Regions from separate parts of the Brevibacillus sp. SIMBA_040 genome, predicted to be linked through region 2. Evidence: predicted binding sites of a transcription regulator. Region 2 holds the regulator's gene; each other region holds the start of a gene.
The links. The regulator LexA, encoded in region 2, represses DNA repair genes until DNA is damaged. The targets are predictions, from matches to a motif close to CGAACATATGTTCG.

Region 1: a site for LexA is predicted at 5,320-5,333, ahead of SB752_RS11390 (DNA polymerase IV). Genes of this name have one in related genera too.
Region 3: a site for LexA is predicted at 2,478-2,491, ahead of SB752_RS28730 (WYL domain-containing protein). Genes of this name have one in related genera too.
Region 4: a site for LexA is predicted at 4,876-4,889, ahead of SB752_RS21035 (carbohydrate kinase). Genes of this name have one in related genera too.

Annotation. Positions count from the first base shown of each region.
Region 1 covers NZ_JAWRXI010000005.1:315,984-323,743, forward strand. The annotation lists gene recG (ATP-dependent DNA helicase RecG) at 1-1,602, shown strand, start outside; gene SB752_RS11370 (hypothetical protein) at 1,809-3,365, shown strand; gene SB752_RS11375 (GNAT family N-acetyltransferase) at 3,396-3,845, opposite strand; gene SB752_RS11380 (VOC family protein) at 3,868-4,227, opposite strand; gene SB752_RS11385 (AraC family transcriptional regulator) at 4,340-5,227, shown strand; gene SB752_RS11390 (DNA polymerase IV) at 5,393-6,634, shown strand; gene SB752_RS11395 (YhjD family protein) at 6,634-7,026, shown strand; gene SB752_RS11400 (hypothetical protein) at 7,131-7,268, shown strand; gene SB752_RS11405 (aminotransferase class I/II-fold pyridoxal phosphate-dependent enzyme) at 7,282-7,760, shown strand, end outside.
Region 2 covers NZ_JAWRXI010000010.1:96,557-104,316, reverse strand. The annotation lists gene SB752_RS18150 (hypothetical protein) at 1-531, shown strand, start outside; gene SB752_RS18145 (NUDIX hydrolase) at 583-903, shown strand; gene SB752_RS18140 (DUF4269 domain-containing protein) at 1,035-1,610, opposite strand; gene SB752_RS18135 (DUF456 domain-containing protein) at 1,751-2,236, shown strand; gene lexA (transcriptional repressor LexA) at 2,320-2,943, opposite strand; gene yneA (cell division suppressor protein YneA) at 3,100-3,441, shown strand; gene SB752_RS18120 (DUF896 domain-containing protein) at 3,516-3,713, shown strand; gene crcB (fluoride efflux transporter CrcB) at 3,808-4,173, shown strand; gene SB752_RS18110 (HelD family protein) at 4,216-6,462, shown strand; gene SB752_RS18105 (HesB/IscA family protein) at 6,515-6,817, opposite strand; gene ltaE (low-specificity L-threonine aldolase) at 6,933-7,760, shown strand, end outside.
Region 3 covers NZ_JAWRXI010000025.1:55,622-63,381, forward strand. The annotation lists gene ileS (isoleucine--tRNA ligase) at 1-1,863, shown strand, start outside; gene SB752_RS28730 (WYL domain-containing protein) at 2,243-2,458, opposite strand; gene SB752_RS28735 (tryptophan RNA-binding attenuation protein) at 2,605-2,775, opposite strand; gene SB752_RS28740 (RidA family protein) at 3,320-3,712, shown strand; gene SB752_RS28745 (YhfM domain-containing protein) at 3,807-4,289, shown strand; gene SB752_RS28750 (GNAT family N-acetyltransferase) at 4,291-4,743, opposite strand; gene SB752_RS28755 (ADP-ribosylglycohydrolase family protein) at 4,928-5,836, shown strand; gene SB752_RS28760 (arsenic resistance protein) at 6,293-7,261, shown strand; gene SB752_RS28765 (YitT family protein) at 7,334-7,760, opposite strand, start outside.
Region 4 covers NZ_JAWRXI010000012.1:175,993-183,752, forward strand. The annotation lists gene SB752_RS21020 (hydantoinase/oxoprolinase family protein) at 1-800, opposite strand, end outside; gene SB752_RS21025 (purine-cytosine permease family protein) at 1,327-2,736, shown strand; gene SB752_RS21030 (pseudouridine-5'-phosphate glycosidase) at 2,800-3,726, opposite strand; gene SB752_RS21035 (carbohydrate kinase) at 3,730-4,830, opposite strand; gene SB752_RS21040 (hypothetical protein) at 5,015-5,176, shown strand; gene SB752_RS21045 (MarR family winged helix-turn-helix transcriptional regulator) at 5,331-5,777, shown strand; gene SB752_RS21050 (FMN-dependent NADH-azoreductase) at 5,902-6,528, shown strand; gene SB752_RS21055 (DoxX family protein) at 6,608-6,994, shown strand; gene SB752_RS21060 (pirin family protein) at 7,051-7,760, shown strand, end outside.

The DNA of each region.
Region 1 (7,760 bases), on a different contig from region 2:
GGAGACATGACTCATACCTTGTTGCGCAAGTCGATTCAACTGGCTTTGCGGCAGTACGGCAAGGACGTACCTGAGATCCTGCCTGCGGACATTGTAGAGCGCTATCGCCTGATGCCACGAGTGGACGCTTTTCATTCAATTCATTTTCCGGTAAATGCGGAGGATGGGCGACAGGCACGGCGGCGTATCATGTTTGAGGAGCTTTTTTTATTCCAGCTAAAAATGCAAACACTTCGTCGCATCAATCGGCAGCAAACGGAAGGAATGGCGCTTGCTATTCCGATGGACGAGGTGCGTCAGTTTGTAAGCTCTCTGCCATTTCCTCTTACGGACGCGCAGAAGCGAGTCGTCAAGGAAATTTTGGATGACATGCGTTCTCCTCATGCCATGAACCGGCTGCTGCAAGGTGATGTAGGTTCGGGTAAAACCGTAGTGGCGGCAATCGCATTGATTGCGGCTGTAAAGGCTGGTTTTCAGGGAGCGCTCATGGTGCCGACCGAAATTTTGGCGGAGCAGCATGTGCAGTCCCTGACCGCTCTGCTCTCAAGCTACGGGATTCAAGTAGCCCTGTTGTCTGGGTCTTTGACAGCCAAGCGCAGGCGGGAGGTCATTGCTTCCTTGCAAATGGGCTTAATTGACGTAGTGGTAGGGACGCATGCGCTGATCCAGGAGGACGTGTTTTTCTCGCGTCTTGGTCTGGTGATTACGGATGAGCAGCATCGCTTTGGTGTCGAGCAACGGCGCATCCTGCGCAGCAAAGGCTTGTCGCCTGATGTTTTGTTCATGACAGCGACGCCGATCCCTCGTACGCTTGCGATCACAGCTTTTGGCGATATGGATGTATCGACGATTGACCAGATGCCAGCCGGTCGTAAGCCAATCGAGACTACGTGGAAAAAGCATGAACAATTCCCTGCTGTTCTGGAGCAAATGCGTGACGAGCTGCGCAAAGGGCGACAAGCATATGTCATCTGTCCCTTGATCGAAGAATCGGAAAAGCTGGACGTACAAAATGCTATCGATGTACACGCGCAGCTCTCCCATGTATTTCCCGAGTTTGGTGTGGGACTTATGCATGGTCGATTGCCTGCCAAGGAAAAGGACGCCGTCATGCAAGCGTTTCTCTCGGCAGAACATGCGGTTCTCGTATCTACGACGGTCGTAGAGGTAGGCGTAAACGTTCCGAATGCGACGTATATGGTGATTTATGATGCAGAACGCTTTGGTCTGGCTCAGCTTCACCAGCTTCGTGGTCGTGTAGGGCGGGGCTCCGAGCAATCGTATTGTGTGCTGATTGCCGATCCGAAATCAGAGATTGGGAAAGAGCGGATGCGTGTCATGTGTGAGACAACGGACGGCTTCGAGCTTTCCCAGCGCGATTTGGAGCTGCGCGGGCCGGGGGATTTCTTCGGTACCAAGCAAAGCGGCCTGCCTGAATTCAAGGTGGCGGATCTTTTGAGCGACTACAAAGCGCTGGAGGTAGCCAGACAGGAGACAGCCCGATTGGTGGCGGACGATTCCTTTTGGCGAAATCCTGATTACCATTGGCTGCGGGATTACTTAAAGCGTGAGGGCGTCCTCGACGGGATCGTTTTTGACTAGCGAATAGCAGTATGCAAAGTTGAATGAAGAAGTCCTTTCTAGTGACTCAGGCTAGGAAGGTCTTTTTTGTTGTTTCCCTCCAACGGGTTGGGCCCACGCGGAAGAAGCTTTCTGGAGCCTTTTTACGTAGGGAGCTGTAACTTTGGATAATGATTTGGCGTCTATCAAATAGGTAATTACTGTCATTGGAAAAGGGGCGTTCATCCGTGTCTTTATTCCTCCGTCAAGGAATGATCGTGTTATTTTGTTTCTCTCTGTTTGCTACATCAGGAAGCGGCTCTGCCTCAACTACATCATCGGGACTACTACCAGCCACAGCCAAGCAAGTCTCGGGCTTGTCCAATCAGTCTTCTCCATCTGGCGGAGTCTCAGTCCCTGCAAAAACTGATTCCGATTGGAAGCCAGTAGAGATTGCCTACGACTATGCGGCGATGAACGAAGATGTTCTCATTCAATTAAATGAAGAGCCACGGCTCCACTCACCTCTACGGACCGTGGTCGGAGTGAAGCCACAGTCGTATACGTTCTTTTTCCGTGAAGCAATGGATCGGGGAAGTGTAGAGGCGGCTATTCGCAAGCACGCCAAGGAGGAGAGCACCAGGGGGGATCAGGGCTTTATCAATCCAGACCTTACCTTTCATTGGGTCCATGATCGTCAGCTGCAATTACTGGTTACGCTCCCCGAAAAGACAGGCGAAGAGAACGTGTGGCAGGAGTATGTTCTAAACGCTGGCGGCGCCAAGACAGCGAAGGGTTCGTTGATTGGTGATTCGTTTTCCTTCCAGGCACTTGTACTGCCTCCGCAGCAAATTTGGCGAGTGGCGGTAGACGGCAAGTCAAGTGAGAAGCTGACTGATTTTTCCGTCATGACCAACCTGGAGTTTTTAGATCCACATCAGCGCTACGCCATGCTCACGCGATTTACGAACTATTGTGAGTGTGATGCGCTTTACGAGAAGCTCTATTCCGTTTACGACATGGAGACGCATACGGCGACTTCCTATCCTACCGAGCTGTCTGAAATGTATCGCGGAGTGGGAGAGTTTATGGCTGACCGGCGCGGCTTCTTTTATGAAATCCCGAAAAAGGGGATGGATGTCCCGAAAAGTGAGTTTGCCTCCAGAATTTTGGTCGATGGGTATGTCCATGGGGTGAGCTTTAGCAAAGATCGAAAGCAGCTGCTGATGGCAGTGGGGAAAGCAGAACAAAAGAAAGACCTTGATTTGGTCGTGTTTGACTTGGCAGCGGGAACCGAGAAGCGCTATCCAGAGGTCATCAAAGGCTGGTTACCGACAAGTGAATGGGACGGAGCGGTTGTACCCGTCAGCTTTGATGATGATGGTCGTTTTGTCATGTTTGCCATGCGCAAAGAGGAGAAAAGCTTTGAGGAGGTTCGCCAGCGCTTTGAATGGAAAACGGGCAAGGTGACAAGCTGGAATCCACCTGTGCCCGCTGATGCTTGGTCGGGTTTTGTTCAAACGGATGATGGTGCTTTTCAGTACTACTGGAATGCGGGTTTGTTCCAAGGCTCCACCCAGCTTCTTCAGCAGACCGGTACGGGAGCATGGATCCCGGGAACGCATCGCTTTGTTTTTACTGAGGCAGCGCAACAAAGCGAGGGGATGGAGCTGTTCGTATTTGATGCGGACACCAAGCAAAGGACGTTGCTGCTCTCTGGCCTGTCATATGGCTTTACGCTTCTCGGACCCAGCAGTGATGGCAAATGGCTGTATGTATCAACCGATCAGCCGCGGATTCCGTAGCTTGCTTGGGGGGTATCCGTTGTGGCTTGTTCATATTCGCTCGATAACAAGGATAAAACGATCAAGGATTCGTACTTGTCGCCTGTTTTCAAGCAGTCCCGCAATGTTCCTTCGATGTGAAACCCTTCGGACAGATATAGGTTGCGGGCTCGAGCGGTGAGCCCTCTTCTCGGTAAAAGCCCAGCGCTTGATTTCGCGAAGAATGCTTCGACCGTAGCCCTCTCCTTTTGTGGCAACGGTAATGCGCAGCAGCTCGATAGCGTCATGAGAATTGGTCAGCCCCGCAATGATGGCATAGCCTGCGGGCTGACCTGTTTCTGTTTTTTCTACAATGAGGTGAAGAATGTCTGGATTGGTGAGAGCCTCCTGATGCCGCTCCTTGGTCCACGGGATGAGAAAAGCACTGTTTTCAGGGGCATGCTCCAGCTCATAGACGAATGGAATGTCATCTGGTGTAGTCAGGCGCAAGCGGATTGTCATCTGAGTTTCCTCCCTTTTTGGATCAGCATTTGCACACCATCAGCATGTTCCCATCGAGATCACGGATGTTAAACCAATGACCGTTTTGAATGGTTCCGACGAGCTCGACATTGCTTTCCTTTAGAAATTGATAGGCAGTCTCGATATCCTCTGTGTTGAAATGAAACAATGGGGCATCATCTGGTGTATGCTGTGGAAAGATTTTACTATCCAGGATGAGGGTCGGACCATTTTGCATGGGGATGCAGTACAAATGACCAAATAAAATTTCTTGGTCAGCAGGAATACCCAGGAGGCGGCAATACCAGTCGCGTGCTTGCTCGATATCGCGGACAGGAACGAAGATCGCCCCAATTTGAGGGAGCACAGGAGAAGCTTTCATAAGGAATACCTCTTTTCGTTAGGAATAGTTGAAAACCCTACAGAACCGTGCACGAAATGTCGGATGCCAGTTTATATCTTCTGTTAGTCTATGGATGAAGGGAGGTCACATCATGAATTTGCTTGAACAGATGAATGGAGCCTTGAACTATGTGGAGCACAATTTGACCGATGAGATTGACTATAAGGAAGTGGCCAGAATCGCTTGCTGCTCGGAGTACCATTTTAAACGAATGTTTTCCTTTCTTGCAGGAATTCCCTTCTCTGAGTACATTCGGCGCAGACGAATGACACTGGCCGCCTTTGATCTCAAGGACAGCAAGATGAGAGTCATAGATGTGGCGACTAAATACGGCTATCATTCAGCTGATTCGTTTGCAAGAGCTTTTCAGCAAATGCATGGGATAACGCCGACAGAAGCCAGAAATGACGGGCACTCGCTGAAAGCCTATCCACGAATGACCTTTCAGCTAACGATTAAAGGGGGAAATGAAATGAACTACCGTCTGGAAGAAAAAGATGCTTTTCGCATTGTCGGTATCAAGAAGCGGGTACCATTGATTTATCACGGCGTGAATCCCGAGATTGCGTCGATGTGGGCGAGCCTGGATCAGGAAACCATCCTAAGATGGAAAAGTCTCTCAAACGTCGAGCCTTCGGGGCTGATCAGTGCATCCACAAACTTTTCCGAAGGCAGGCTGGACAATGGTGAGCTTGACCATTATATCGGGGTTGCAACGACCAGGGACTGCCCGGATATTCCCGCACAGCTAGTAGTTCCGGCTTCGAGCTGGGCCGTATTTGAAGTCGTTGGACCTTTTCCTGAAACACTGCAGGATGTCTGGGGACGTATTTACTCTGAATGGTTCCCTGCCTCCCATTACGAGCAAGCCGAAGGGCCAGAAATATTGTGGAATGAATCGAAAGAAATCACCTCTCCTAGGTTCAAAAGTGAGATATGGATACCAGTCGTGAAAAGAAAGGACTCGCATCACCTTTAATGTTTCGCCTGTCGTTTGCGAACACCTGCATCTATACGCAGCAGTAGTGGAAAACATTACCTGATATTTTTCTGATGATGCAGGTATAAACACGAACGTTTGTTTGCTATAATAAGAACAAAAGCAAAAAGAGAACAAAAGTTCTTATTCAGGGGATGGTTTTATATGCCCAATGCGAACAAACGGATTGTTTTTTTGATTGATATGCAGAGCTTTTATGCGAGTGTTGAAAAAGTAGCCGATCCTGCATTGCGAAACCAGCCGATTGTAGTGGCAGGTGACCCAGAAAGACGTAGCGGCGTGATTCTGGCCGCCTGTCCGATTGCGAAATCATTCGGAGTGGTAACAGCAGAAGCTTTGTGGCAGGCTCAGCAAAAGTGCCGCCACCTGGTGGTCGTACGTCCGCGAATGGAGATGTACATCCGCATCTCCCTGCAGATTACGAAAATTTTTGAGGCGTATACAGACAAGGTGGAGCCGTACTCGATCGACGAGCAGTTTCTTGATGTGACGGGCAGTGTTCATTTGTTTGGCGACCCGCTCCAAATGGCTGCCCATATTCGTCAGCGTGTTTTGCTGGAGACAGGGATCAACTGTCGAGTAGGCATTTCAGAAAACAAAGTATTGGCAAAAATGGCCTGTGACAACTTCGCTAAAAAGCAAGAGTCGGGGATCTTTTGGCTAAAGCGGGAGGAGCTCATGGATACGCTCTGGAAGCTGCCGATTGAGAAGCTGTTTGGAGTAGGCTCACGAATGAAGCGCCATTTTCATCGAATGGGGATCTATCAGATCAAGCAACTTGCCGCTCTAAAACCAGCTGTACTGACTCGTCACTGGGGAGTAAACGGAGAAGTGCTGTGGCGCACCGCTCACGGAATAGATGATTCGCCTGTTTCCATGAATGTGTACGAGACACAAAAGGGCATCGGTCACCACATGACGCTGCCGCGGGATTATCATACTGCTGCCGAGATCAAGGTAGTGCTGCTGGAGCTGTGCGAGGAAGTATGCCGCAGGGCGCGCAGCAAGGAACGGATGGGCGCGGTGCTTTCCGTCGGTTGTCGAGGAGCGGATTTGGCAGCCGGGACTGGTTTTGGCCGGCAGATGAAGCTGACCGAGTACACCAATGATGTCATGACGCTGTACGAGGCTGCTTGTCGTTTGTTTGATCGGCATTGGCAGGAGACTCCTGTCCGCAGCATTGGCGTCAACTTGGGAGAGCTGGTTCCTGATAATGTGGTGCAGCTGAATTTGTTTACAGACAATCAAAAGCGTCGTTCGCTGGCTCATGCCATGGACGATATTCGTGAGCGCTATGGACCGGATGCTATTTTACGTGCTACTTCCTTGCTTCATGCGGGTCAGGCGAAAGAACGTGCCCGCAAGATCGGGGGGCATTATAAGTGATGGAGCCGATTGTACCGGAAGAAGAGGGGGAGCAGGAGCTGGTACGTCTGTACATTTTGTTCGGCCTTTTGTTTCGCGTCGCCATGGTGGATTTGGGGCAGGCTCGTATCGTACCGCTGAAGCTTTCTTATCAGGAGGTATTTGATTGGCTTTTTCAGGACCTTTCTCGCTGGGCAGAGAGGCAGCATCACCAGCTGCGTCGGCGGCTGCGGCAATCTGGCTGTGCAGTCGTCAGCACGCAGCGCCAAGGGCATATGTACGTGGTTCAATATCGGCAGCGCGGTTATTTGAGAGAAGCGATGTATTCGATTGAGGTGTTGCGAGCGGAGTGCCAGCAGCTCGTTGGTCTATGGATGAAGCATTATCAACAAGGTGACCGGACCAGTTTATGAGCTGATTTTCGGCTATGTGAGAGCGTAAGTGAAGCTAAGGAAGGAACAAGGAGACTTTCTCTCTAGAGAGGGTCTCTTTTTTTCTGTGTAAGGAGTTTACGGAAATGGACTGGTTTATTCAAATGGATGGGCAATTAAAAACAGGATTGGATCATTATTTTTGTGAGTATCTCCTTTATAATCAGCTTGCCATCGGAAAACGAGCGCTGGCACACAACCTAAAAGAAAAACAAAACAGATAGTAGGTGGGGAGAGTTGACTAATCAAGAAAATACGCCATTGTTTAGTGGATTGAGGAAGCATGCGCAAAAAAATCCAATCCAATTCCATATCCCCGGTCATAAAAAAGGAAAAGGAATGGACCCCGAATTCCGAGGGTTTGTTGGAAAAAATGCCCTGTCGATCGATTTAATCAATATTGAACCTCTCGATGATTTGCATCAGCCAAAAGGAATCATCAAGCAGGCGCAAGACTTGGCGGCAAAAGCTTTTGGTGCCGATCACACCCTGTTTTCTATTCAAGGTACCAGTGGTGCGATTATGACCATGATTATGTCTGTGTGCAACCCGGGGGACAAAATTATCCTCCCACGCAATGTCCACAAATCCATCATGAGTGGAGTCGTGCTATCCGGAGCAACCCCTATTTTTTTGCATCCGGCAATCGATCCGGTACTCGGGATTTCGCACGGAATTACGCCAAAAGCGGTAGAGCAAGCACTAGAAAATCATCC
Region 2 (7,760 bases):
CTTGCTCTCTTATTGCTGGTCGGTGCACTCCCGTTTTTCATATCTGAATACCAAGCTTCGTTTTCTCATCCAATAGATGCACTCATGAATGTAAGCCTGAAACAAACAGATGAGCTCTATCAGGTGAAGCAAGTGATTGTATCATCGAAAAGAAATGATGAGGTCATTTTCTTTTATCTAAATAAGGATGAATCAATTACAGCTGCTTTCGTTTCCAAAGGCTTGTTCGGCTGGAAGAGCGGACTTCAGGTCACTGGTTCATCGAGCAAAATCTCGAATGTGGAAACAAACCGATTCGCTACAAGTCATTTATCTGTTTCAAATCGTGTAAAATTTGGTTTAATAGCTTCGAACGACATTACAGATATCCGTGTGGATGAGGAGCAAGCTACTATTTTACCACTTGATTTTTATGTCAGCAGCAGCTCTCCTGAGAAAAAAATCAAATTGTGGTATGCCATCTCCGATGAATTTAGCCAGAATAGCAAGCCGGAATTTATCAACGCGCAGGGCGAAATTATGGTTGATTAAGAAGACTTGATGCGCAGCATTGACGATTGGGAAACGAGGGGAAGTGATTAAATGCTTATTCATGTCGATGTGGTTTATGTCCTACTCTATGATCAGGAAACAGACAAAGTCCTTGCTGTGCACAATGAACAGTTTTGGAGTCTTCCAGGTGGCAAGAGAGAGCAAGGCGAAATGCTGAAGGATGCGGCAATACGTGAAGTAAGAGAAGAAACAGGACTGGACGCTCGTGTTTATGATATTGTCCATGTCAGTGAAAAAGTCATCAACGACCATCACGCGACCTTTCTTACGTTTCGAGGAGAGATAACAGGGGGGAGTAATAGGAACAACAGACTCAGAGATTCGAGAGATAAAATGGCTGACCCTCACTGAGGTAGAGGAACTGATGCCCTATTTGGGCAAGGTTCGTGAGCTTTTGAAAAACCATGCCGATTACAGAGTGGAAATGTAGGTAATAAGCATTCAAGAACCAATACAAAAAACCTCGTGACCCGAGTAAAAGTCTACGAGGTTTTTGTTTTTCCAAAACGCGCAAACAGCTCTGAATCGGAATGGGTTTCCAGGTCTAAGAGAGCTTGATAAGGATCGTCACCTGGTATTTGAAAATAACGGGTAAACGCTGGTTCCGTTTTCGTTCCTTGCTCTTTTAAGAGTCGAATATCACGATAAGCGTCCTGACCACCTACTGTCAATAAACGTGCTTCCATATCCATGTGGCGATACGCATTTTGCTTGATGACGGGAACGGGCTGGGCGAATATTTCAAAGAAAAAACCAGTGGCATAAAAAGAAATGACGCTTGTCTGGATGTCCGAGACGATCAGGCTCATCTCCGTGTAATCTTTATGGCCTCCAAAATTCGCGCGTACTTTTGATTCCAAGTGATCGAGATCATGACATTCACAAATAATATCAAGATCACTGCCTGAAACATCAATGTCTAAAGGAATCGTACCGGCGAGCACCGGAGTGTAGGGTTGAAGAAGCTCCATAATTCTCGTTTCGGTTATCGCATGCCATGCTTGCTGCTGGCGAACAGTACCAGTACGTAAATAAGTAAGATCATGCCAATTTCTCATGAGAGTACCTCCATTTCAACGATTAAAGGAATGGAATGAATCAGGGCAGTGGGGCAGGACAGTTAATTGTAACTGTGTTAGTGATAGAGTGCAACGAATTTACGAGTCACTCGTATATGTAACTGAGAGGAGTGCAGAGAATGGATATTGTTCTATGGATTATTGTCATCGCGTTGTTTGTCTTGAGCATCGCAGGAATTTTCTTGCCTGTACTGCCGGATACGATTTTGCTTTGGGGGGGCTTTTTGCTCTATCACTTTTTCATCGCTGACCCTGGAGCAGGCTTACCCGCTTCGTTTTGGTGGGGGATGGCCGTACTGAGTGTACTTTTGTATGGAGCAGATTTGCTGACCAATATGTTCTTCGTAAAAAAATACGGTGGCTCCAAATGGTCGTCTATGGCTGCTGTGGTAGGAATTATTTTAGGCATCTTCTTATTTCCGCCGTTCGGGATGTTGATCATGCCATTTGTACTGGTCGTATTGGTTGAACTACTGATACAGAAACAGTCCGTAGAAAAAGCGATCAGAGCGGGGTTTGGCTCTTTAATTGGTTTTTTAGGCAGCGCCGTTGTCAAGGTCGTGCTGCAGGTTGCCATGATTATTTGGTTTTTCATTGCAAAGTAGAGATGAGCAGAGGGCTGTAGCTGGTAGTAACGGCATACTAATTCGTTGCAAAAACAAAAAGGACAGCCTCGGCTGCCCTTTTTTTAGTGAATGAGTCTGTACACACCAATGACTTTACCCAGAATGGAAACGTTCTCCAAAATGATCGGCTCCATAGTCGCATTTTCTGGCTGGAGACGGAAGTGATTCTTTTCTTTGAAAAATCTCTTGACCGTCGCTTCGTCCTCTTCCGTCATGGCAACGACGATATCACCGTTATTAGCAACATGCTGCTGACGAACAATGACGTAATCGCCATCCAGAATACCTGCATCAATCATACTATTCCCGGAGATGCGAAGCATGTACACCTTGTCCGATGTCACGATGTTTTCTGGCAGAGGGAAGTACTCTTCTACATCCTCGATCGCCGTAATAGGCAGACCTGCTGTTACTTTACCGATTACTGGTACACGAACTACGGAGTCTTCAAAATTGTCTTGAAAACGATCTTCTTCGGAAAGGAGCTCAATTGCGCGAGGCTTGGTAGGGTCTCTGCGAATAAGTCCTTTCTTTTCAAGGCGTGCCAGATGCCCGTGAACGGTAGAGCTGGAAGCGAGTCCGACAGCTTCACCAATTTCTCGTACAGAAGGTGGATATCCCTTGTCGCGAACTTCTTTTCGAATGAAATCAATTATGGCTTGCTGCCTGCTGGATAATTTCGACATATAAGACACCTCTATTTTCTCGAACATGTTTTCCTATATTATACCATGGGAGCTTGCGTTCGACAAACATAAGTTCGATTATTTTGTTGACATGAACGTATGTTCTCATTTATGATGAAAACAAGAACAAGGAACGTATGTTTGCAGGGGGAGATTATGATGAACGTAATGACCGTACATAACCATTTTGAGGAAAAAGCAGCTCGCCGCGTGCGATTCGGCATAACCAGAGGACAGGCTATTTTATTCTTGGCGACTTTTGCTCTCTTTTTTTACTTACTAACCGAACTGGTGTTTGCTTCTAGCCCGGCAGCAGAGCTTCATATCAAGGAAGTGACGGTTCAATCAGGTGATAGTCTGTGGAGTATCGCTGTTCGTCACCAAGAAGAAGCGAAAATGGATGTAAACGAACTCATCCTCGCGATTAAAAAGGCAAATGATTTACAGGGTGTTCTCATTTATCCTGGTCAAACACTCATCATTCCAGTGTCAGAGTAGCACTCCACTGCTTGCGAGATACCCGTGATATGCTATAATAGAGCAGCATTATTACAGATTGGGAGGAACCAGCATTGGTATCTGACGCAGAAATTAAACGTATTAACGAATTGGCTAAAAAATCACGCGAGGGTGGTTTATCCGACGAAGAAAAGCTGGAACAAAAAGCTCTTCGCCAAAAGTATATTGATGCGGTGAAGCTCTCGCTAAAATCCAATCTAGATTCGATTCGTTATGTGGAAGACCTTGAAGAAAACAATCCAAAACAGTAAGATAACAGGTATGAATACAACAGACATCCTTGCATGACGCCAGGGTGTCTTTTTGTTCCAAACGACTGTTTCGCCGGAGGGAGTGAAAAGGAGGATGGGATGGGTAGCGGTAGCTGTTGGTGGAGCGTTGGGGTCACTTTTTCGTTATGGACTCTCATTACTGGCTAATCAGCCAGGTCTACCACTCGGAACATGGCTTGCCAATGTTCTTGGCTCCTTTTTGATTGGACTACTTTCTGTCTGGGGGAAAGAAAAAGGAATCCTCTCACCAGAGCTGTATTTATTATTTGCAACTGGCGTGATGGGTGGATTCACAACCTTTTCTACATTTTCGCTGGAGGTCGTCTCTTTTTGGGGGGATGGTCAATTCTTCAGAGGAATTGTTTACGTCCTCGTAAGCTTGGTGGTCGGCTTATTTTCTTGTGCAGTTGGAATATGGCTTGCAAGGCAGTTTCAATAATGACTTTGGTAACCAACCGATGATGTGAGAGGGGGGATGGGTATGAGTACCCAACATCGTGAATATGAGCGGGAACAGAACAAATTGGACGAAACAATCGCTGTGATTGAGACGGAAATAACGCAGCTGCGAGAAGAAATTCGTGAAGCGACTGATGACTACGTGAAACAGGTTGTGAACTATAACAAAGCCAAGGACCTGCGTTATCTTGAAGATCATGGTCGTGAGAAGCCGTATTTTGGCCGCGTCGACTTCATGAAGGACGAAGTATATGAGGTAGATCAGGTTTATATCGGAAAACGGGGAATTGTTCGGACCGATACGTTTGATTCGGTTGTTGTCGATTGGCGAGCACCGATTGCCAGCTTATACTACTCTGGTGAAAGCAAGGATGCCTTTTATCGAATGGGTAGAGAAATTGTCCGCGGCGAAGTGACCTTAAAACGGAATTTTGCTATCGACGATGGAAAAATAACAGGAATCTATGACGGTGCCGTGAAAGAGACGATAAACCGTGAGATGGGAGATCCTGATGATTTTTTGCAAGAAGGTTTCATTGATGAGTTTCTGGCAGCCAACTTAAATCAAGCAAACGACAGCAGGCTAAAAGACATCGTAGCAACTATTCAGTCAGAACAAAACGATATCATTCGTGCGGAAAAGGACAGACCTCTCGTCGTTCAAGGGGTAGCAGGAAGCGGGAAAACAACAATCGCCCTTCATCGATTATCGTATCTGATTTATAACTACCAGGATTCGATGATGTCCAAAAAGTTTATGGTATTCGCACCCAACAGGATGTTCTTGGCTTACATATCGGAGGTTTTACCTGAGCTTGGCGTAGATGATGTACAGCAAGCCACTTTTGTCGATTGGGCAGCACGCTTAGTCAAGCCGCTTTTGCCAAAAGGGTGGAGAATTATTAGCCCGGATAAACCCTTGCAACTGTTTTTTGAAGAGGGCCAGGATGAGAGGCAGCAGGAGATAGCGCGGCATCGTTTGCGCTTCAAAGGCTCACTTGCTTGTCGAATCGCTTTGGAAGGATATATCGATCATATAATTGAAACGAGAATTCCATTTAAGAAATTAAGCTTCCTTTACAACAAAACGAAGCAAGTATTTTCTATTCCCGGTGATTTTATTCGTCAAAGCTTCTTGGAGCACTTCTCCAATATGCCATATCATCGGCGCTTGGATGCCCTGCGAAAACATCTCAAGCAAGAAATGAACAAGCTGTTGTTCTCGCATTTGCGTGAGAAGAAAATCGATCTTGATAAGACAGGCTTGGCGAAATTCGAAAAAATGCTGGAGCAAATATTAGATACATATTTGACTTCCTTCCCCCGTTTGGAGACATTCGACGCGTATCGCGAAATGATCAGTAATGAAGAATTGCTTCGCAAGCTGGTGCCGACCGAGATTAGTGACAACATCATACATGATATTGTGGAATCTTCAGAGGCTTTATTCTCCGAGGAGCGTATTGAAGCGGAGGATATCGCGCCACTTCTCTTCTTACATCATTTGATTGAAGGAATGAACAAAGCAGAGCATTTTGATCATACGGTGGTGGACGAAGCCCAAGATTTGAGTGCGCTGGAAGTTGCCGTTATTGCACTCGCAACCAAACGACATTCGTTGACTATTGTGGGTGATATTGCTCAGGGAATTCATAGCTATCGCGGAATTCACGCATGGGAAGAATTGACCCAAGGAATTTTCACAGAGCTTAAGCCTTCCTATTACACGCTTTCACAAAGCTACCGCTCTACGATTGAAATCATGAAGTGTGCCAATGAGGTATTGCGACAGATTGAATTGCCAGAAACTGTTCTCGCAAAACCAGTGCTGCGGCATGGAGAATTGCCGATTATGATAACTCCTGCATCCCGGAGCGAGCTGCATAAAGATATGGCAAGTAGAGTAGAGGGATTTACATCTGAGGGCTTCAAAACGATTGCAATCGTGACAAAAACGATTGGTGCCAGTAAGAAACTGTTTAAAAGCTTACAGGAAACGATTCCGGAACTGACCTTGCTCAGTAGCAAAGACAATCAGTTTCCGGGCGGAGTCACTGTGATGCCGGCGTATTTGACCAAAGGCTTGCAGTTTGATGTCGTTTTTATTGTGGACGTGAATTCGTATCTGGATAACGAATGGGATGCAAAGCTGCTCTATGTTGCGATGACTCGTCCAGTCCATCGCTTGGTCATGAGCCATATGCAGGGAAACGAGCTGCCTCTGTTGCGAGAATTGCCTGGCGAACTATATAAAAGAGAAGAAGCATGACAGAAAACACCCCCTGCTGACACAAGTCGCAGGGGGTGTCGCATTACACTTCTTAGTGATCACCAGTGTTTCCTTTGGAAGGGTTGGTGATTACGAAGCCTTCTTGTGGCAGAAACAGGTAATCGAGGATAATGCCATCGAGGAGAGGCTCGTCCTTTTTCACGATTACATCAATTTCTTTGTCAGTGGAGATTACTTCGTCCTCTTCAGTTGGCTTGTCCAAAGCCAGTCCATAATGAGCGTGATCGCCATGCGCGTGTGTAATGTAAACGCGCAGTTTCAAATCCTTGTCTTCTTCTTGTTCCATAATGGTTGTTAATTGTTTCGCTGCATTGCGCGTAATTTTAACTTTCATGGGGCAAGTCTCCTAACGTATGTAAGTGTCTCTCTTTCATATTAGCAAAGAGGGAAATACAGATGCAATGTTGAAAGTGTTTGATATCTGTATAGAAAAGGGGAGAAAGACGATCATGAAGATAGATTTACGCAGCGATACGGTGACCAAGCCTACCGAAGAGATGATACGGGCGATGGCAGAAGCAGAAGTAGGCGACGATGTTTATCGAGAGGATCCAACCGTCAATCGCTTAGAGAATATAGCTGCAGAGCGTCTCGGCAAAGAGGCCGCCCTTTTCGTTACAAGCGGTACGCAAGGAAACCAGGTAGCTGTTCTCACGCATTGTGTGAATGGGGATGAAGTCATTCTGGAGGCAGACTCTCATCTTTTTTATTATGAAGGGGGAGCTATGTCAGCACTCGCTGGGGTGCAGCCACGAACCATTCCTGGTGTGCGTGGGACGATGCGAGCGGAAGACGTGGAGAAAGCGATTCGCGGCAATAATATTCATTTCCCACGAACGAAGCTGATTTGTCTGGAGAATACGCATAATCGTGCAGGCGGTGCTGTAAGTACAGTTGACCAGATGAAAAGTATTTATGAGGTTGCTCAAAAATATAACGTACCGGTGCATTTGGACGGGGCCAGGCTCTTTAATGCCGCAGTCGCTCTCGGTGTAGATGTGACAAAGCTATGTAGCTATACCGATACAGTTCAAATTTGCTTGTCAAAAGGCTTGAGTGCTCCTGTTGGCTCTATCATCGCCGGAGACCGTGATTTTATTGAGGAAGCCAGATGGTGGAGGAAAAAACTCGGAGGCGGGTTGCGCCAAGTAGGCTACATTGCAGCTCCAGGTATTCTCGCATTGACACAGATGACGAAGCGACTTGATGAGGACCATGAGAGAGCGAGGCAACTTGCAGAAGGCCTTCGTAAGCTGTCTCTACAAGTGGAGCCAGTT
Region 3 (7,760 bases), on a different contig from region 2:
ATAAAGGATCAGCTGATCGAAAACAACAAGCAGATCGAGTGGTACCCTTCCCATCTGCGCGATGGTCGCTTTGGAAAGTTTTTGGAGGAGCTTGTTGATTGGAATATCAGTCGGAACCGTTACTGGGGTACTCCTTTGAATATCTGGCTTTGCACCGATTGCGGGTGTGAATATTCACCTGGCAGTTTAGCCCAGCTTCGCGAAAGGTCTGTAGAGCCATTAGCCGAAAATCTGGAGCTGCATAAGCCGTATGTAGACGATGTGAAGCTTCGTTGTACGTGTGGCGGCACAATGGAACGAACGCCAGAAGTCATTGATGTGTGGTTTGACAGTGGCTCGATGCCATTCGCCCAATACCATCATCCATTTAACGAAGAGAATCGATTTCAGGATCAGTATCCCGCAGATATGATCTCCGAGGGTATCGACCAAACTCGCGGATGGTTCTTCAGCCTGCTTGCTGTATCTACCCTGTATAACGGAAAATCTCCGTATAAAGCCGTCATTTCAACCGGTCATGTGTTAGATGAAAATGGCTTGAAAATGTCGAAAAGTAAAGGAAACGTGATTGACCCATGGGAAATCATCGACGAGTTCGGAACAGACGCTTTCCGCTGGGCACTCTTATCTGACAGCTCACCATGGAGCAGCAAACGTTTTTCCAAGCAAATCGTTGCTGAAGCAAAATATAAGGTAATCGATACCATCCATAACACCCATGCCTTCTACTCACTTTATGCTACGATTGATGACTTTCAACCGAAGGATCACCAGCCACAAGTATCGCAAAACGAATTAGACCGTTGGATTCTTTCTCGGCTACACACGACGCTGCAAAATGTTCTAAAAGGAGTTGAGTCTTACGATTTCCTCAACCCCGCCAAGCATATCGAAGTGTTTGTAGATGAACTTAGCAACTGGTTCATTCGTCGCTCGCGTGATCGTTTTTGGAGCAGTGGCATGTCTACGGATAAGCTGTCTGCGTACCAAACACTGCATGAAGTGCTTCTTACTTTAGCACGAATGATTGCTCCATACGCTCCGCTCATCGCGGATGACATCTATTGCAATCTGGACGGCAGCGAGGAAAGCGTCCATCTAACCGATTACCCGACTGTAAATGAAGACGCCATCGACCTTACCCTGGAAAGTGAAATGGAAACCGCCCGTCAAATCGTTGAGCTGGCTCGTAATATCCGAAATGAAACAGGAATTAAAACACGTCAGCCCCTGTCCGAGCTGATCGTCTCGATGGATCGAGCATTCAACCTGAAGCGATTTGAGGACATCATCAAAGACGAGATCAACGTAAAAAATATCCATCTAGAGCAAAGTGACAGCAGCTTCGTCGATTACACGCTTAAATTGAATTTGAAGGTAGCTGGAAAGAAATACGGAAAATGGGTTGGCCCGCTTCAAAGCTACTTAAAGGAGCTGCCCGCAGCTGAAGCAAAGCAGGTCGTACAAAACGGCTTTTTGGATGCCTCCATGGATGAAGAGGGTTTCCACCTTACTCTGGATGAGTTACTTGTCGAGAAACAAGGGAAAAAAGGCTTCGCTTCCGCTTCTGACTACCAGTTAAACGTAGCATTAAATACGACGATCACAGAGGAGCTTGAGCAGGAAGGACTCGTCCGTGAAGTCATACGGGTGATTCAGGATTACCGCAAAAAGCTTGATTTACCGATCGAAAAACGCGTTCGCCTCTCGCTTGATGTCGACGACTATCTCCAAGAAGCTTTAGTGCGTTTTGATCACGTATTGAGAGAAAGTGTACTCGTTTCTGATGTAGTTTTCGCGAAGGAAAAAGCGATGGAGAGCTTTTCTATCGGCACGCAGAGCGTACGCTTACTGATCGAATAACAATCCAAATAGGCAGTCGTGGACAAAGAGCTCGATGTCCGTGACTGCCTATAAAAAAGGCCCTCGCAAGGACGAGGGTTGAAAAAGGTTGTTAACAGTGTATGAAAACAGTATGCCCAGATTTTACCTGGAGCATTCGTACTCGAATACATTTGTTCCTGCCGCTGCTTACCGCTTCCTCTCCCACGCTTCCAATACGTTTATGTCATCAGGAGCAGATCGCATCCACTCGATATACTTTTCTTTTGCGAGCACTTCTAATACCATCATAATTCCCCCACGCGACCTCCCTGTCTTCGTGCATAACTCATGGATGGTAGGAGTCCTCCGACGTCCTGCGGAATAGTTCGCAATGACGCGGAGAACTTTCCGCTCAATATCAGACAGCATAGTCGTTCACCACCGGCTCAATTGCAAGCAGATTGTAAATGGCAAACACCCTCGGACCTTTTCGTGTCAGACAGTAGGCTTTCAACCGTTCTCCTTCAATCGCCAATGGTCGAATCACCCGAATCGAAGTGTGACCATCGCTCCCCAAATAAATGACTCGAATGTGCTGGTGCTGTTTGATGGCACGGAGCAGTTCTTTTTTCAATGTTGTTCGCCTCCAAAACAGAACGTTTGTTCCTGTATTATATGCGAACAACATGAGAACATGCAAATGAAATTGTTTCTATCAATTGTTTCTGAAAACAAAAACAACAGCCTCTCTTACAGATGTAAGCTGTTGCCTTGTATTTTTTATAAGTGCTTTTTAATGAAATGCAGCAGGGTTTGTCCTTGCGCGGTTAGCACGGTGCCTTTTCCTTCGCACTTGGGGCATTCCGTTTGCTGCTTTCCTTCCTGTTCGATAACGCCTTTTCCTTCACATTCCCAGCAGGATAGTTCCAGATCATCCATAGAAATTGACATCATTCACTGCCCCTCTATTTGTCATGATATTATTCCGTTTATTTTAACAATGCTTGCCTACTTTTTGCCGCGCATAAGCTATTCTCGATTATTTTAGTACAAAAAATAAAAATAGTAAAACAACGAATCGTTAGTTACTTTTTTTACCATTTATACGTATTACTTGAAGCAGAAAGTCAGGCGTTTACGTATTTGGAAACGCTCCTTGGCGATAAAGCTGAAGATTATACATTTTCTAAAGTCTACACCTATACATTAGGAGATAACAATGATAAACCAGTAACCGTCGTTACTTTTGAATCTATGAAAATTCTGTACATCTTGCTCTAGATGGAAACGGAGAGCTAAAACGATTCTTAAATGATATCTATCCTCCTGAATAACAGGCGTACCGGGATTGCCCGAACAGATGGTTCGGGCTTTTTAAATCCTCTCATTCCTGGCATCTATTGTAGAAGAATCTCCTGTGTCAGCTCTGAATATTGCGAAAACAACGAACGAATGGTATAATCCTCCAATTACATAAATAGGAGGTAGACATTATATGAAAGTAACTCGTAAAAATCCTGAAACGGTAGCTCCTCCGATTGGCGCTTACAGCCACCTCTCCATTCTGCCAAGAGATGCGGAGGTACTTTTCCTCGCTGGACAGACCGGGGCTGAGCTAGATGGAACAATTCCGGACAAGGTCGAGGATCAATTTCGAAACGCACTGGCCAACGTAGCAAACATTTTAAAGAGTGAAGGACTAACACCCGACGCCATTCTTAAAATCAATTTCTGGTTTACAGAGGCTCCTGATCGCCCCCAGTTTTTAGCCATTTGGAACGAGTTCCGTGGCGATGGTACCCCACCTCCTACTACCCTGGCATACGTATCCGCGCTGGCTCAGCCTGCCATTAAAGTAGAGGTGGAAGCGTGGGCTGCACGTAAATAACGATAAGGCGGCTAAAACGGCCGCCTTTTTTGCTCTTCAAAATTTTCTGTTATAATTTGGTAAATAGGCAGTTAAAAAGGGGGCTTTTATCCATTTGAAAACAAATCTTTTCTGTTTGCTATGCTTCGGAGGCTTGCTACTGTTTCATGCCTATTGGCAACCGCTTGCGTCTGCCTCCTATCGTCAATCAGCTTCTGAAATTGCGTATGATCATGCATCTCTTGACCTGACGATCCTTATCACACAAATGCAAACAAAGCCACCCGCCATTTTTAAACCGAAAGTCGTTATTGACTCATTCTCTAATGAGCAGTTCCTCTCCACCCTACAGCGTCCCGCCAAGATTCCGGGGATCGTCGATATGGTGCCTCCAGATTACGAGATAACTGTAATGACGAAAGCAAGCGTCACTCAAACCTACTTCCTCTGGATTAAGGCAGATGCAGCAGTATCCACTTTGATGGACATTTCGAATACCCATACCGCTTATACTATATCCGGCGAGAAAACAGAGCTGCTCAAACAAATGTTAAAGGAAATCGGCTTGGCTCCTGCCATCAAAAACTCCGGCATATAAATCACAGCTTCATTTTTAACCCTTCATGCGTCGCTGTAAAACCCAAACGTTCATAAAAGCGCAGTGCGTCTGGCCGCTGTTTATCGGTCGTGAGCTGAACGATATGGCAGCCGCGCTCCTTTGCTCGTTCCACTGCCCAAAGAATCAGCTTGCTCCCGAGTCCCTTTCCCCTTTCTGTGGATGCTGTCCGAACTCCTTCGATTGTTGCTCGCCAGCTTCCTTGGTGGGTCAGATAAGGTGTAAACGTGATTTGCTGGACGCCTACAATATCCTCACCCAAACAGGCTACAATCAATTCATTATTCGGGTCATTATCAATGGCTTCAAATGCTTTGAGATAGCTCTCAGGTAGCGGCTTCTCGTAGCGTTCTCTTGTCTTTCCCAATTCATCATCAGCGAGCAGTTGCACAATTTTGTCCACGTCTTGTGCTGTAGCCATTCGAAATGTAAGCATATTACCCCTCCAAAACAGCATGATAACAAGCTACCCACATTATATCGTAGAGTTCGCATGATTCGAACAAGTGTTGATTATGGAACGGTCAATAAATGGTATGATTATCTAAGAGAGAAAACAGCTGCTTGACGCTTTCAAGCGAATTGCTGCCCAAACCGAAATCATATGATAGGAGGTAGCTATGCTTAATCGTTTCCAAGGAAGTCTCATTGGACTCGCAATCGGTGATGCGATCGGCACAACTGTCGAGTTCAAGAAGCCAGGAACTTTTCATAAGGTGACAGACATGATAGGTGGAGGCGTATTCGATTTGCCAAAGGGATGTTGGACGGATGATACCTCCATGGCCCTATGTCTTGCAGAAAGTCTGATTACCCATAAACAGTTTGATCCGATAGATCAGATGGAGCGGTATGTCAAATGGTATCGTGCGGGACATTTGAGTTCGATTGGAAAATGCTTTGACATCGGGAATGCAACTGCGGAAGCGCTAAAAACATTTGAACGAACTGGCGAACCGTTCAGTGGCTCGGACAACCCATACTCTGCAGGCAATGGTTCCATCATGCGACTAGCACCTGTGCCTCTATTTTTTTCAGACGATCTTAACGAAGCCGTCAAATGGTCGGCTCAAAGCTCCAGAACGACACACGCTGCCAAAGAATGCGTAGATGCTTGCAAGCTTTTTGGGGCAATGATTGCAAGTGCTGCCAAAGGCCTTAGCAAAGAGGAATTGTTACACCCGCAGACTTTTGCGTTTTTGTGGTCCAAGGAGCCTCTTTCGCCTCGGATCGAGGAAATTTCCCAGGGATCTTATAAGCGATTAAACCCACCAGACATACAAGGCAGCGGGTATGTTGTGAAGTCTCTAGAAGCTGCGTTGTGGGCATTTTATCACGGGGAAAGCTTCGAGGAAGGGGTATTGCTTGCGGTAAATCTGGGTGACGATGCGGATACAACAGGTGCCATATACGGTCAGTTAGCAGGTGCTCATTACGGCATCGAAGCGATTCCTCAGCGATGGCTGGAGCCGTTGGCAATGAAGGAGCTAATACTCGATTATGCCAGTAAGCTTCAGACAAAAGAGTAAGCTTTATGTGCAAACGCATGAGGGGATGAAATGAACATAAAAACAATACGGAAAACCGTGATTGGGTTGATAGTAGGCTTTTGGTTTCTTATGCTTTGGGCCAGCAAAACGCTGCTTTCAAGCGATATACCTGTTGTCATAACGCCCGGGGACACTACCGTGTTCCTACTATGTTTTTTCGTGTCCACAGCCCTAACTGTTACCTACATTCAATTCACGCGTAATGGCTACTTGCACATGTTTCTTGCTTTTCCTACTCTATTATGGGGGCTTTCCACTGCCCAAGTCTTTTCACATCACTACCATCCGTATGATACTTTCATGAGTGTAGTGGGCCTGGTCGGGTCTCTCTTCATGATCGCATGGTCTATTATTAAACAAAAGAGGGATTGATCCCAACGACATTGATAAAATCATAACGGAATTCCGTGCATGTAGCATCAAAGGAGAATCGTCATGATTTCGAGAGAGCATTTAGAAAACAATCAGGTTTGGTACTATATAGTGACACTTGTCCTTGCCTTCGGATTTGAATTGCTTTGGCCAGAAGTTAGTTCGTCGCTTGAAAAAGCCGTAACTGTTGTGCTTGGCATCCTGATGTACGGGATGTTCTCACAAATCCCCTTTTTTCATTTAAAAGAAGCTTTACGTAATCGACGGTTCATCTATGCGCTTCTGACTGTTAACTACGTGGCCATTCCGATTCTGGTTTGGCTTTTAACGAGGTTTCTACCTGACTATCCACCACTTCTTTTGGGAGTCTATCTCGTTTTACTTACACCATGCATTGATTATGTAATTGTGTTCACCTCCCTTGGACGTGGGAACGAAAAACTCATTCTGGTCGCGACTCCACTTCTTTTTGTCACACAAATGCTGCTGTTACCCTTGTATTTGTGGCTTTTTATGGGGCAAGAAGCAGCTAATCTCGTACATGTTGAACCATTTTTGGAAGCATTCCTGGGACTCATCGTGCTGCCTTTAGCGATAGCATTGGTTGTACAAATACTCGCGAAAAGAGGCCGGCTTGGCTCCGCCCTACTGGACGCCTCTGCCTGGATACCAGTACCATTCATGGCGATTACTTTGTTCATAATCGTCGCATCCCAAATTGGCAAGCTCTCTGGTTCAATGGAAATGCTCATCTATGTGGTTCCTGTTTATATCGCTTTTATGATCATTACCCCATTTATTTCACGTCTGTTTGCACGTATTTTCAGACTCGATATCGGAGCAGGTCGTGCTTTGATCTTTAGTGGAGGCACCCGGAATTCACTTGTGGTCCTCCCATTTGCACTAGCACTGCCTGCGGAGACAAGCCTGCTTGCCACTTCTGTTATTGTGACACAAACTCTCGTTGAGATTATCGGGGAGCTCGTCTATATTCGCGTAGTCCCTCATGTTATTTTGAAAGGAAAAGACTAAATGAAAAACGGCAGCCGCTGCTCTGAACATAAATAGCTGGTTCAGGGCTGATCGTCTGCCGTTTCGTGTTTTCTATTTTGAAATATCTACGAAACCTTCTCCGAAAACATCTCGCGCGTCGTGAATCGTAACAAAAGCATCCTTGTCCGTTTTGCGGATGATTTTCTTGAGCGTGGGCACTTCCTGCTTCGTAATAACTGTATATAGAATTTCTTTCGGCTCTTTCGTATAGTAACCGTATCCTGTGAGTACAGTCACACCACGATTCATCTCGATACTGATTCGTTCAGCGATTTCGTCCTGCTTGAGAGAAACGATCGTAATCGCTTTTTTCGGATTCAGTCCCTCAACGACAAAATCCATTACTTTGGTGGCTACGAAAAGCATGAGGATTGTCAGCATCATCTTCTCAAAACCAATGATAAATAATGAGGCAAAAACTACAATCAAATCAAAAAATAGCAAAGCATAGCTAACGTTCCAACTCAAATATTTATTT
Region 4 (7,760 bases), on a different contig from region 2:
GCGATCGCACCGGCGGCAATCCCTGAGCTGGCGAGGCGGGCGGCAAATTTAGGAACGGTTTCCGAGGTCATGACGCCCCCGCCCGAGTGTAAAACGAGAACATCTCCCTCGTAGCCTTTGTCCCTCATTTCTTCCGTCAAGTTTTGGATGTAGGTGCTCAGGATCGGGCCCAACACGGCATTGACAATCGTGGTGCTCATCCGCTCATGCTCAAAAATCTCGGGAAGCGTTTCGCTCGACGTGCAGATATAGACGCCAGGCAGCTCCTCCTGCAGGATTTCTTTTACCTTCAACTCGTTGGCGCCGTTTGTATACGCATTCATGAAGCAGATCGCGACAGATTGGACGCCGCGTTTTTTCAAGAGCCGCGCCAGCTCTCTTGCTTCTTGCTCATCGATAGCCTTTAGCAAGTTGCCCGTATAATCCACCCGCTCATCCAGTTCAAACCGATCCCGCCGCTTGATATAGGGAGGAGCCACATCTTCATAGGCATCCCACAAATCAAGTTTGGTGCCGCGTCGAATCTCCGGCACGTCACGGAAGCCTTTTGTCGTAATCAGCGATGTTTTTGGCAGACGTCTCGTAATTAGCGCATTCAAACCAACTGTTGTTCCATGTGAAAACAAGTGGATATCCTTTGTCGATACTTCTGATTGCGAGACTCCCGTCAAAATCCCGACAGCAGGATTGTGCGGGGTAGACGAAACTTTCGTCACCGAAATTTGTTTAGACTCCTCGTCAAAGATGAAAACATCTGTAAATGTTCCACCAACGTCAACTGCCAACTGATATTTCCCCATCGTAAGCCCTCCAAAAGCTCGAATTTTCAAAAAACAAAGCCTGTTATGTGCTGCTATTTATCTCACCTAGTAAAACAGACACCGACATCTTCCCCCTTCCTCATGATAACTGCGCATGGTTGCGTCTCGTAGATGAGCATAAGCAAGGAATATACCAACCCGTAAAAACCACCTTCACACAAGGGGAAAAACGCTCGTTTTACTGAAGTCTTCATTTTTCAAGCGTCTTCTTACTTGAAATACTTGCAATATCAAAAGATCGCCTTTCATTTATGGAAGATGGCCTTTTTGCATCGAAAAAACCAGCCAACACGGGATTTTCGCATTCTTGCAAGCCGCTTTGCCTATTATGTTTGTTTTCTCCATTCTTGCAAAAACGAAAGAATTTAATCTGAAAATTCAAATCATTACATATTTCCCGGTTGGTATGCAGGTTGCTTATCTTACGTTTTGCAAACAAGAAAGGAGGAGCGGTATCCAATCGGATGTTCAAACACATTCATAAAAGGAAGAGGGGTTGATTTACGTGGCAGAAATCATCCGTCCAGCAACAGATCCAACCAACGATGCATCCCATGAGCACAAGGAGGACTATGCGCTGGAGAAGGTTCCGACACACCATCGAATGAAATGGTGGAGCATCACCAATGTTACTCTCGGGGTTGCGACCGCCATGGTCTTTATGCAGATGGGCAGCCTGATGGCCACCGCCTATGGAAGCATGAACGCCTTGATCGCCGAAATCTATGCAACAGCAGTCGGCGGGGCATTGGGCATTGCCATTGCCTACTATGCTGCAAAATCGGGACTGAACACCAATCTCATGGCACGCGGCGGCGGTTTTGGCTATGTCGGCGCCTCCATCACTTCTTTCATCTATGCCATGAACTTCATCATGTACTCCGCGATTGAAGGCTCTATCATGGCCAGTGCAGTCCATGAATATGTACAGGTCGTACCTGTTTGGGCATTGATGATTTTTTTCGGACTGATCGTGATTCCATTCAACTGGTTTGGCATGAAGCAATTGGAAAAGCTGCAGAAGTGGACGCTGCCCGTCTTTCTCATCCTGCTTGGCGCAGGTATCGTCGCTGCGACGCGGATCACGCCTGCCTACACGGGAAGTGTGTGGTCGTTTTTGCCCGAGGGTGCGCAGTTTGGCGGCACGATGCTGTTGACTTGCATCGGCATCATGAACGGCCTGGTCGGCATCATGGCGCTGCTAGTTTCCGACTATGCCCGCTTCATCAAACGTGACGAAATGAAAATCGGTGTCTTCGCAGTCGGGTTTATCCCGCAACTGGTCTGCTTTTTCCTCATGGGATTGGCTGGCATCTGGTTTGGCGTCCGCTTGGGCGAGCCTAACCCTGGCGTCTATTTTGTCCATCTGATCGGTATCGGTGGCGCACTCTTTACCATCCTGACGCAGCTGCGCATCAATATCACCAATCTGTACAGTGGTTCCTTGTCGCTCGCCAACTTTTTTGAGCACGTGTTCCGCTTCCGACCCGGTCGCACCTTCTGGGTGGCAACAACGGCCATCACCGCCATCATTGCTATGCTGGCCGGCGCGCTGGATTACCTTGGGCCGCTCTTGACCTTCCAAGGGGTCTTCCTGTTTGCCTGGGCCGCGATTTTGGTCGCCGATGCTCTTGTTGTCAAAAAGTGGTTGAAAATCGGGCCGCGTTTTTTTGAATACCGCAGCCGTTATTTGTATCCGTGGAATCCGGTTGGCGTCATCTCGCTGGTTGTATCCAGCATTCTAGGTACCTTTGCCGCTTTCGGCAACATGGGGCAGCTTTTGCAAAACATTGCCGCTTTCTTTGCTGCGGTGCTTGCCTTTATCCTGACGATCGTATTGGCTGTGGCGACCAAAGGCAAGTATTATTCACGCCAGGAAGCCAGAGATGTGCCGGAGGATGAGCAGATCGCCTAACAAAAAGCTGTCAGCATGCAAAAAACCCTCGGTTGATTCCCGAGGGTTTGATTCATCATTTTCTTATTTGCTTTCGTTTGCTTTTTGCTGGTAAGCAACCGCTACCTTCGCAGCTACTTCAGCATTGTGCTTCACCAGTGCGATGTTTGTTTGCAAGCTTTTGCCTGCTGTCAGTTCTTTCACTTTTGCAAGCAAGAACGGAGTCACCTTTTTACCCGCGATGTTGTTCTCTTTTGCTTCCGTGAGAGCTTGCAGGATTACCGCTTCGATTTCTTTGTGATTCAGAGCATCAGACTCAGGCACCGGGTTTGCGATGATCATACCGCCTTTGAGTCCCAGATCCCATTTTGTGTTCATCAATGCTCCTACTTCTTCAGGAGTATCCAGACGGAAGTCTACACCAAATCCACTTTCGCGAGCAAAGAAGGATGGGAATTCAGCTGTACGGTAGCCTACTACCGGAACCCCTTGGGTTTCCAGGTATTCCAGAGTGCGACCGATATCCAGGATGGATTTTGCGCCTGCACATACGACTGCTACGTTTGTTTGCGCCAGCTCAGTCAGGTCAGCAGACACGTCCCATGTGATCTCGCCATCGCGATGAACCCCGCCAATACCGCCGGTTGCAAACATGTGGATGCCTGCCAGCTCCGCTGCGATCATCGTAGCCGCTACGGTTGTCGCACCGATTTTACCGCTGGACAGGATGTACGGGAAGTCACGACGGCTTACTTTTTCTACCGATTGGTTGGTCGCAAACTCTTCCAGCTCAGCCTCGGTCAAACCGATTTTGATTTTGCCGTTCATGATTCCGATTGTTGCTGGTACTGCTCCGTTGTCGCGAATGATTTGTTCTACTTCTTTTGCCATCTCGATGTTTTGTGGATATGGCATACCGTGCGAAATGATCGTCGTCTCAAGTGCAACTACCGGCAAATTGTTCTCCAGTGCATGGCGTACTTCTTCAGTAAAGGTCAAGTATTGTTTCATTTCTTATCGCTCCTCTTCGTATTGTTCAACTGTCCGTTCCAGTTGATCTGCTTTGAGTAATGGGGATACCGATTGCTCCGTTTGCAAGGTCAGGGCAGAGGCTGCCAGTCCGAGGCGGCAAGCTCTTTCGAACGATTCTCCATTCACGATCCCGTACAACAGCCCGGAAACGAAGGCATCTCCTGCTCCCGTTACATCCACTACTTCTGTTGGATACGGGGTCAAATGCTCAGATACGTTTTCCGATTGATAATAAATTCCTTGTTCACCCATGGTCACGATGACGTGCTTGACGCCGCGTTCCCTGATTTTGGCGCAAGCCTCGGCACATTCCTCGATCGAGCCGATCGTCACGCCGGATAACAGCTCCGCCTCTTCGCGATTGGGCAGTATCGCTTCTACTCCGTCCAAGCGCTGTGGCAGCTTTTTTGCTTTTGCAGAAGAGACCGGGTCAATGAACAGCGCAATGCCTTCCTCTCGGCACCGCTCGATGATGTAAGCCAGACAATCCTCAGGTACGTTCGTATCGAGAAAGATCGCACTGGCAGCTGCAATATGCGACCATTTATCCGCGAACATTTCCGGTGTCAGTGCATCGTAAATGTCCATATTAGCGAGTGAAACGACCATTTCTCCGTCGATATCTAATAGCGCCGTGTAGGTGCCTGTCCGCTGGGCTTTTAAACGCCATACCTGGCTAATGTCCACATCGTGCTTTCTCGTCTCCTGCACGATCCATTCGCCTTCCTTGTCCTCGCCAATGCTGGTAAAAAGGGAAGTATTGCAGCCGAGTCGTCCCAGATTTTCGGCGATGTTTCGCGCCACCCCTCCGCACGACTCCATGATCGTAACCGGATTGGATGAGTGCAGACGCACCTTTTGCTTCCCTCGCGCTTTACGGTCCAGGTTCGCTCCACCGATGCAAGCGATCAAGCCTTCGTCGCGCAAAATATAGGCACGTCCTTTGATTTCGCCACGCTTGGTTAGCTGGGCAATATAGCCTGCGACAGCCGAACGGGAAATTCCGATCAGGTCCGCTAGCTCTTGCTGGCTAATAAAAGGATTGTGCCGAATATGATGCAAAATCTGCATTTCTTTGTCCACAGTCATCCTCCTTTCTCGTTTGCTAGCATTCACAGCTTTCGTCTACAAACAAAAGTTTATCACAAAGACATTTGTTTGTAAAATAAAAAATCGTAAAGTGTGCTCTTCCTTGGGTTGGTTAGGGATGTAATTTTGCAGAGTCGCAAACACTATTCCATGAAAAATAAAGCCAAGGGGGATTATAATGTCTGAAAAGCGTACTTCCATGAAGCAAAATAGACCAAAGGAATACTTCTATTTTGACCTGTCTGATGAAGGACATGAAAAACTTTTGCAAAAAGAAATCGCCGAAGCAAACGATAATCCCCTCGGCCCTTTAGATGAAGTAACGAAAATTGAGTACTAACCATCCCGGTTCTCTCCTTCCATTCCCTGACGGCAACAATCGCCTCAGGTTTTTCTTTTTTCTGGGCACGAATTGACAAGTTCACTCCCATCGTGTACGATTATCTTAAATTAAAGATATTCACATTTTCTTTGATCTGAAAGGAGGGGCATTCATGTCGGAGCAATCGATGCGAAATGACTCCCTTGATCTTTTTGTCGTACTTTCACGTTCATATAACTGGGTGATGGCACATTCCAATCGCAATATTCGCCAGTATGGGCTTAACCCAACCGAGTTTGGTGTTCTTGAGGTTCTTTACCATAAAGGACCACAGCCGTTACAGCAAATTGGGGAAAAGATCCTGATCTCCAGTGGAAACATTACGTACGTGGTGGACAAACTAGAAAAGAAGCAGCTCCTGATTCGCAAGCCCTGTTCTGCGGATCGCCGTGTCATCTATGCAGAGCTGACGGAAAAAGGAAACCAGTTTTTGGCTGATATTTTCCCCTCGCATCAAGAGGTCATTGAACAGGCGGTGAGTGGTCTTACTCTTGAGGAACAGAGACAAGCGACTGAACTGCTAAAAAAGCTGGGGCGTGCTGCGCAGGATAGCTATTAGTATCGAAGGAAAAATGAATGTGCAAAAAGGTATTGACAAAATACCTTGCTCATAATAATCTTAAAATCAAGATTTACATTTTTTAAGTTAGCAACTTACAATTCGAAAGGGGAATAATTACTTCATGAGTAACGTACTTTTTATTAAAGCAAATGATCGCCCAGTTGAACAGGCTACTAGCGTAAAGCTGTACGAAGCTTTCGTTAAATCCTATAAAGAGACTCATCCTAACGATACTGTTACTGAGTTGGACCTATTTGCAGAAAACCTGCCATACTACGGCAACGATCTGATCACTGCTATGTTCAAAGCTGGTCGTGGCATGGAGCTGACTGCCGAAGAACAAAAAGGCGCAGACTACGTTAACAAATATCTGAACCAATTTGCAGCAGCTGACAAAGTAGTTATCGCTTACCCAATGTGGAATTTCACCGTTCCTGCTGTCCTGCACACATACATGGACTACCTGTCCCAAGCAGGCAAAACATTCAAATACACTGCAGAAGGTCCAGTAGGTCTGATGGGCGACAAAAAAGTAGCTCTCTTGACTGCTCGCGGTGGCGTTTACTCCGAAGGACCAATGGCAGCAATTGAGCTGGCTAGCAAATATGTGAAAACAATCCTCGGCTTCTGGGGTATCAGCAACGTAACTGAAGTGGTTGTAGAAGGTCACAATCAGTTCCCAGACAAAGCAGAAGAAATCGTTCAAGCTGGTGTCGTAAAAGCAGCTCAACTGGCGGAAACTTTCTAAAGGCCCGCCAGCCTTTTTTTCAAGTAATATCTCAAATTCAAAATACTATAATTTAAAATAATTTAAGGAGAGATGAAAAATGATGGATCTCGGTTTGCTTATCATTCGTTTGGTGATTGGACTTCTGTTCGTAGGTCATGGTGCACAAAAACTGTTTGGCTGGTTTGGCGGTTACGGATTAAAAGGAACAGGCGGATGGCTTGATTCTATCGGTGTGAAACCAGGTGTCGCTATGGCGCTCGTTGCCGGACTCGGTGAGCTTGTCGGCGGGCTGTTGTTCGCAACTGGTGTTGGATTCTGGGCGGGAGCTATCCTGATTGCCATTACGATGCTCGTAGCCATTGTAAAAGTACACGGTCAAAATGGTCTGTGGGTAACTCAAAACGGCTATGAATACAATCTTGCTTTGATCGCTGTTGCTATCGGTCTTGCTATGATTGGACCTGGCGCATACGTTCTGTTTTAATAAATAAACTGTGAAGTCCCGCATACGATCGAAAACTCTAAGGGAGGAAATAACCAATGGATATTCAAGTCTACACACAAGCTGACCAAGCACAAGGACATTTCGGAAACGGAGAAATCGTAGAATACAAACCGATTGGCTTTCCTCGCGAGGGCTCCGTCGTCAAACGGGTTGGACCACTGTTCTACTGGGCTTGGGCCAAATCATTAAAAACCTTTGAAATTCCACTTCACCCGCACTCTGGTTTTGAAATTCTTTCTTATGTACTGAACGGAACCGTGGGTCACCGCGATACGCTAGGCAATCTGCAAGAGGTGACTACAGGTGGCGTGCAGATAATGCAAACAGGATCTGGTGCAGAGCACGCGGAAGAGCTGGGCAAGGATACGGAAATGTTTCAAATCTGGTTTGAGCCGCATCTGGCGAAAAGCACAAAGCTGCCACCGACCTACAATCAATACAATCACGAGGACTTTCCTACTGACGAGGTAAACGGTGTCATTGTGAAGAAAATCATTGGGCAGGCAGCACCAATTAAACTGATTACCGACTCTTTGATGAATGATATCACGATCCCGGCAGGACAATCGTATGAGTTTGACCTACCAGCAGATTATGCACATTCTGTCGTAGTTGTCTCAGGTACAGGTACAGTCACAGATGGAAACGTACCTACAGCACATGCGGTTACGATGAACAAAGGGGATTTCGTCGTCGCCTCAGCTGAGGAAAATAGTACCGCTGTTTACCAGGCCTCTGCTGATGC